Regions from separate parts of the Orenia sp. genome, predicted to be linked through region 1. Evidence: a T-box and tRNA genes for the amino acid it is inferred to sense, from the RefSeq annotation. Region 1 holds a T-box; the other holds one or more tRNA genes.

Evidence for each region. The T-box of region 1 lies ahead of thrS (threonine--tRNA ligase). A T-box ahead of a tRNA ligase gene usually reads a tRNA of that ligase, here a tRNA-Thr.
Region 2: it encodes a tRNA-Thr, which carries the amino acid that the T-box ahead of thrS (threonine--tRNA ligase) is inferred to sense. The anticodon was not compared.

The regions. Positions count from the first base shown of each region.
Region 1 is NZ_JBSQYM010000124.1:4,121-7,548, forward strand. It holds gene ytxC (sporulation protein YtxC) at 1-335, shown strand, start outside; gene ACTCDL_RS11750 (DUF445 domain-containing protein) at 405-1,004, shown strand; T-box leader at 1,062-1,312, shown strand; gene thrS (threonine--tRNA ligase) at 1,625-3,428, shown strand, end outside.
Region 2 is NZ_JBSQYM010000008.1:4,344-7,771, reverse strand. It holds gene argC (N-acetyl-gamma-glutamyl-phosphate reductase) at 1-756, opposite strand, end outside; gene ACTCDL_RS01900 (aspartyl-phosphate phosphatase Spo0E family protein) at 966-1,127, shown strand; tRNA gene ACTCDL_RS01895 (tRNA-Trp) at 1,931-2,006, shown strand; tRNA gene ACTCDL_RS01890 (tRNA-Thr) at 2,094-2,155, shown strand; tRNA gene ACTCDL_RS01885 (tRNA-Leu) at 2,295-2,383, shown strand; gene ACTCDL_RS01880 (DEAD/DEAH box helicase) at 2,655-3,428, opposite strand, start outside.

The sequences.
Region 1 (3,428 bases):
TATTAAAGTATTTTATAGATAGTCAAGAGGCTAAAAATAAGTTAATCCATGTAGTAAAGATTAATAATGGTCACTTTAAGTTGTTAGATGAAGATGAAAAGGTTGTTGAGAATACATATTTAGATGAGCATATCTTAAATATGGTCGATTGCGAATTGGATTATGAAGATTTATTGATTAGTGCTTTAATTACTTCTGCTCCAGAAGAGATTATTCTCCATTTTAAAGAGCCGATTTCCTTGTTAAAGACCTTACAGAATGTATTTACTGATAAGATATCTATTTGTTTAGGATGTAAATATTGTCAAATGGGTAGTTTGAATGAATCTGAATAAAGACCTTGTCAAATTAAAGATCAAATTGTATAATTATAATTGATTTTATAAGAAGGCGGGGGATTATATATGACTTGGAAACTGTTGTTATTACCGATTATTGGAGCATTAATCGGTTGGATTACCAATTATTTAGCTATCAAGCTACTCTTTAAACCCTATAAACCTATTAAAATACCTTTACTAAATTTTAAATTACAGGGAATACTACCAAAAAGGCGTGAAGAGTTGGCTAAAAAGGTTGGAGAGATTGTAGAACAAGATTTACTTCCTAAAGAAGAGTTAGAACGGGAATTAGCAGGTCTAGAGGTAAAAGATGATATTAAAGAGGCTATTGTAAAAATAATTGATGAAAAGGCTGAAGAGAAGATACCTCCATTTATTCCTGATAATTTTAAGGTGATGATTATAAACTTCTTAAAAGAGATGGTTAATAGAGATTTAGATCCATACCTTGATCAACTTATGGATAAATTTAAAGACAAGGTTGTAAATGAGGTTGATATAGCTAAATTAGTAGAAACAGAGATTGGTAATTTTGAGATGAAAGAATTAGAAGAGCTAGCACTAGAAGTTGCTAGTAAGGAATTAAAGCATATTGAGGTTTTAGGAGCCATTTTAGGCTTTATAGTTGGAATTGGACAAGCATTAATTGTAGCTAATTTCTAAATTTAACTTGACATTAAATTTCATTAGATTTATAATCTTATTAATAAGTTAATAACAATAATAACTATGAAGAGGACGAGTAAGTTAAACTTTTCTTAACAGAGAATGGAGATTATCAGCTGGAAATCTCCTAAGAATATTTATCTGAAAACCACCTCTGAGTTGACACCTGAACCTTAAAGATTAGTATTAGGGTGCTCCGGTAAAAGCCGTTATCTTAAAAATGAGTGAAATTTATCTATTCTCTATTTTCTTTAGGGGTAGTGTAAATTTAATTAGAGTGGAACCACGAATCCTACGTCTCTAAATTTAGAGATGGGGATTTTTTTGTTTTTATAATAGAAAAGTGTGAGTGTCAGTGTGGGTGTGAGTTATTTATTTATATGGTCATATAACTATAGAATGGAGTTTAATGGAAATATTGAGACGCTTTTTACTTCAGTGTATAGTTGATAATTGATAGTTAAGTTCAAAACCATTTAAACAGAAGTTCTTAGTCTTTTAACTATCCACTATCAACTGACACAAAGTGTCGCTTTATCACTCTTAAATTTTACTTTATGGTTGTTTTTCTCACACTCGCACTAACCACTCACACTAAATATAAGGAGGAATTAAAAATGAGTCAAGTAAAAGTTACTTTACCAGATGGTTCAAGTCGGGGGTATGAACAAGGAACTACAGTCAAAGATGTTGCTTTTGATATCGGTTCTCGACTAGGAAGGGCTTCGATAGCAGGAAAGGTTAATGGAGAGACTGTTGATGTTTCTTATCAGATAGAAGAAGATGTTGATTTAGAGCTGATTACTCTTGGGTCTGATGAAGGGTTAGAGGTTTATCGTCATACTGCTGCTCATGTTTTGGCTCAAGCGGTAAAGAGATTATATAAAGATGTTAAGTTGGCAATAGGACCTACAATTGATGATGGTTTTTATTATGATTTTGATCTGGAAGAGAGATTATCGGAAGAAGATTTTGATAAGATAGAAAAAGAGATGAAGAAGATCATCAATGAAAAGAATGAGATTGAAAGAAAAGTAGTTTCTAAAGAAGAAGCAATTAAGGTGATGAAGGAGCTAGGCGAAGATTACAAGGTAGAGTTGATTGAAGACCTAGATGATGAGACTGTAACTTTATATACTCAAGCTGAATTTACAGACTTATGCCGTGGACCTCATCTACCATCAACAGGTAAGCTTAAGAATAATGCCTTTAAACTATTAAGTGTAGCTGGTGCTTATTGGCGAGGTGATGAGAATAATAAGATGTTACAAAGAATCTATGGAACTGCTTTTTATAAGAAGGATGAATTAGAGGAATACTTAGAAAGACTAGAGGAAGCTAAACAGCGTGATCATAACAAGCTAGGAAGGCAGTTAGAGTACTTTACAACTGCACCTGCTATCGGGCAAGGCTTACCTTTAATTATGCATAAAGGAGCAAAGGTTATTCAAACTTTACAGAGGTTTGTAGAGGATGAAGAGGAGAGAAGAGGTTATGAATTAACTAAGACTCCTTATATGGCAAAAAGTGATTTATATAAAATTTCTGGACATTGGGATCATTATAGAGAAGATATGTTTGTGCTAGGAGAGGAAGAAAAAGATGATGATTTATTAGCGCTTCGTCCAATGACTTGCCCATATCAGTTTATGATCTATAATTCCAAGCAAAGAAGTTATCGTGACCTTCCAGTAAGGTATGCTGAGACTTCAACATTATTTAGAAATGAAGCTTCTGGAGAGATGCATGGTTTAATTCGGGTAAGACAGTTTACACTTGCTGATGGTCATATTATTTGTACTCCTGAACAATTAGAAGAGGAGTTCAGGGGTGTTGTTGACTTAATCAATTACATGATGGATACCCTAGGAATTAAAGATGATATCTGGTATAGATTCTCTAAATGGGACCCTAATAATAAAGGTAAATATATTGATAATCCCAAAGCTTGGGAGAGCACTCAAGAGCAGATGAGAAATATCCTTGATAAATTAGAGATTGATTATATAGAAGCAGAGGGTGAAGCTGCATTTTATGGACCTAAATTAGATGTTCAATTTAAGAATGTTCATGGTAAAGAGGATACTGTAATTACTGTTCAAATCGACTTTGCTTTAGCTGATAAATTCGATATGACTTATATTGATAAAGATAATGAGAAAAAACGCCCACTTATTATTCATAGATCATCTATTGGTTGTTATGAAAGAACATTAGCAATGTTGATTGAAAAATATGCTGGAGCTTTGCCAACTTGGTTAGCTCCAGTACAGGTGCAAGTTATTCCAATTTCAGATAATCATATTGATTATGCATATCAGGTTAAAGATCAATTGATTAAAGAGGGAGTTAGAGTTGAAGTTGATGACCGGCAAGAGAAGGTTGGATACAAGATTAGAGAAGCACAGGTCCAACAGGTTC
Region 2 (3,428 bases), on a different contig from region 1:
TATATTTTCTATTAAATTGGCATATACTGTAGCTAAAATACCTCTATTTATTGGTAAAAGATGTGGAGTAAAGGATAGACTAATATCCTTTTTAGCTAATATACCCAACTTCTCTTCTATCTCTGATGTATGGCGATGATTTGCTACCTTATAGGCTTTAAAATTATTATTAACCTCACAGAAATGAGACCCTAAAGATAACTTTCTTCCAGCACCACTTGTTCCTGATTTGGCATCAATAATAATATTTCCTAAATCAATTAAATCATTATCTACCAAAGGGGCTAATGCCAAAATAGATGCAGTGGGATAACAACCTGGGTTAGCTACTAGTCTACTATCTTTAATCTCCTTACGATTTAATTCAGGTAGACCATACACTGCATCCTTGAATAACTCAGGGCTATTATGAGTCTTATACCAGCTCTCATAGGTTTCTAAGTTATCATAGCGATAATCCCCACTTAAATCTATTATCTTTAAACCTTTAGCTAGTAATTGAGGTACAACCTCCATAGATACTCCATGGGGTAATGCAGTAAAGACAAGATCTGAACTTTCTGCTAGTTTATCGATATCTAAAGCTTCACATTTGATATCTGCTTCCCCTCTTAAATTTGGATATATATCTGATATTACTTCTCCATCAAAACTCCGAGAAGTCAATATCTCTAATTCTACCTTTGGGTGTTTATTAAGTAATCTGACCAATTCTAATCCGGTATATCCTGTAGAACCGACTATACTTACCTTCATTCTTGATTCCTCCTTAAGTATAACTATACTTATTTTATTTATAATTATACATCTTATAGTATAAAAATACAAATGTTTTTTCCATTAAACTTATAAAAAACTTAATTACAAATAAAATCATTTTTTTACACAATTATTCTTATCCATTTAAAATCCCTTTTTGTATACAATTTTATTCTATAATGTTAAAAGAGAAAGGAGGGATTAAGATGGTTGATAATAGTACAAATTTAAAAGAAGAGTTAGAAGCTCTTCGTAAAAAACTAAGAGAATTATCTAGTAAAGAAGAACAATTGACAGCTAAGGAATTAATTGAGCTAAGTCAAAAACTAGACAAATTAATTATGAAGTTTTATAAGCAAAACTCATAATTAAAAGAGGAGCAGGAAAATTCCTGCTCCTTAATAAATCAACATCATATTTTAGACCTAAGATTAAGTCTAAGTAAAGTATTAAAGGGATAACTTTTATTCAAGCTCAGTCTTAGATTTAGACTAAAAGTATCATCTTAGCTATTTATATGTACTTCTTTTTTCTAGATTAAAAGTTAGCCTATTAATCCATAAACAGCTTAACTCCATAAGATATTGTTGCTCCACCTATTGCCAAACCAAAAATCCAACTAGGTAATGTCTTAAGGACTATAACTCCTCCAATTAGACATAATAACATTCCTGCTCCACCTTTAATCTGAATCTTATTATTTAGATAGAATCTCTTTAATTTATAGATGATAATCTCCTCCCTTTAAATAAATTAGACATATAAAATTTAATAATCTATAATGGCAAGTAATGGGGATATAGCGACACTTTTAAAATTAGCGTGAGTGGGTGTGTGAGTGTGAGTAAACCCCAATGAAAAGAAGTTTTACACACACTCACACTCATAGCTCACACTCGACACAAAGTGTCGCTTTATCTCTATATTATGTCACCACCTTCTTCCAAAATAAATCTAGATAATAACCTGTTAACAGACACAGGCTCTAATCAAGGTATAGTCATTATATGCCATTAAATATAAAAATGTGAGGAAAATTATAAAAGTTAATCAAGTATATAATCTAAAGAAAAAAGACGAATAATCAAGATATCTGAAAATAAATAACTATAATCAATAATATCAAGCTTGACCTATATGGGAACATAAGTTATAATTCTTATTGTGCCATAGGGGAGTAGCTCAATTGGTAGAGCACCGGACTCCAAATCCGGGTGCTGTGGGTTCAAGTCCTATCTCCCCTGCCAATAAATACAGTGAACAGTTAAAGTTCAAAAACTTTAACTCTTTTAACTGTAAACTATAAACCGTACACTGTCAACTATATAATATGTGCTAACGTAGCTCAGCTGGTAGAGCAGCTGACTTGTAATCAGCAGGTCGTCCGTTAGCTCCATTAAAATACAGTTTACAATTGCCAATTGGCAGTGGTTTACATGAAGAGTCATGTTTTCAGACTTGTAAGAACAATTAAGTTCAAAAGCTTTGAAAACTTAGTTTTTAACTGTACACTATACACTGTCAACTGATCTTTTGCCGAGGTGGCGGAATAGGCAGACGCACCGGACTTAAAATCCGGTGGGATTTAACTCCCGTGTCGGTTCGAGTCCGACCCTCGGTACCACTTAAAATTCAGTTTATAGTTGATAATTAATAGTGAATAGTTAAATGCAAAAGAATTAATACTGAGCTAAAGCTCAGCTTTTTTATTTTTTGATAAGATAATTTATATTTTATAAATTAGATATTTATGGATATAAAGCTACACTTTCGTGTCGGGAACCAGGAATCTGGAATCAGTATAGTTTATAGGTTCCTGATAACTGATTTCAGATTCCTAAAAGTGTCACTTTATCTCTATATAAAGAAAACACATAGAGCAATTGCTCTATGTGTTAATGTATAAACTTGTTGGCATAGCTATCTAACTCTTCATTCTCTATCAACAACTCTAAAATATCACTACCAAAACTTTTATCTACCCCTTCTCTAACTATCAAGTCTAAACCACCAATTACACTTTCAAAGAGGTTAATCTTCTTATCTAATAGATGAATTATCTTCTCTTCAATTGTATTTTTAGTAGATAAATTATAGATTAAAACATCCTTCTCTTGCCCCAAACGATGTACTCTACCTATTCTCTGCTCTACCTTCATTGGATTCCAAGGTAGATCATAATTGATGATAGTATTACAAAACTGTAGATTAATACCTTGACCACCTGCTTCAGTACTGATTAAGACATCACCATTTTTCATAAATTGTTGTTTAGCCCATTCCTTCTGATTATCTCTAAGCTTCCCACTAAAAATAACAGGTTGATAACCTTGTTGATAAAGATGATAACAGATATACTGTTGGGTAGCCCGATATTCAGTAAATATAATTGCTTTTCCATCAGTGTCACCTAGAATCTTCTCAACCATCTTCATCTTCTGGTTCTCAGTAATTGAAATAGCCAATTCATATAACTCACATAATCTCTCTTTAATCCCTTCATAGTTTTCTGACTTGCACATCTTCTCTAAAGTTTTAGAGACTGCAAAGGAGCTACTACAGACCTCTCGTTGCAATGTTAGCAGATGGAAGATACTCTTATTAGCGTTGATGCACTTTCTATACTCACTTTTAACTAAACTAGTAATACCATCATAGAGCTTTTGTTC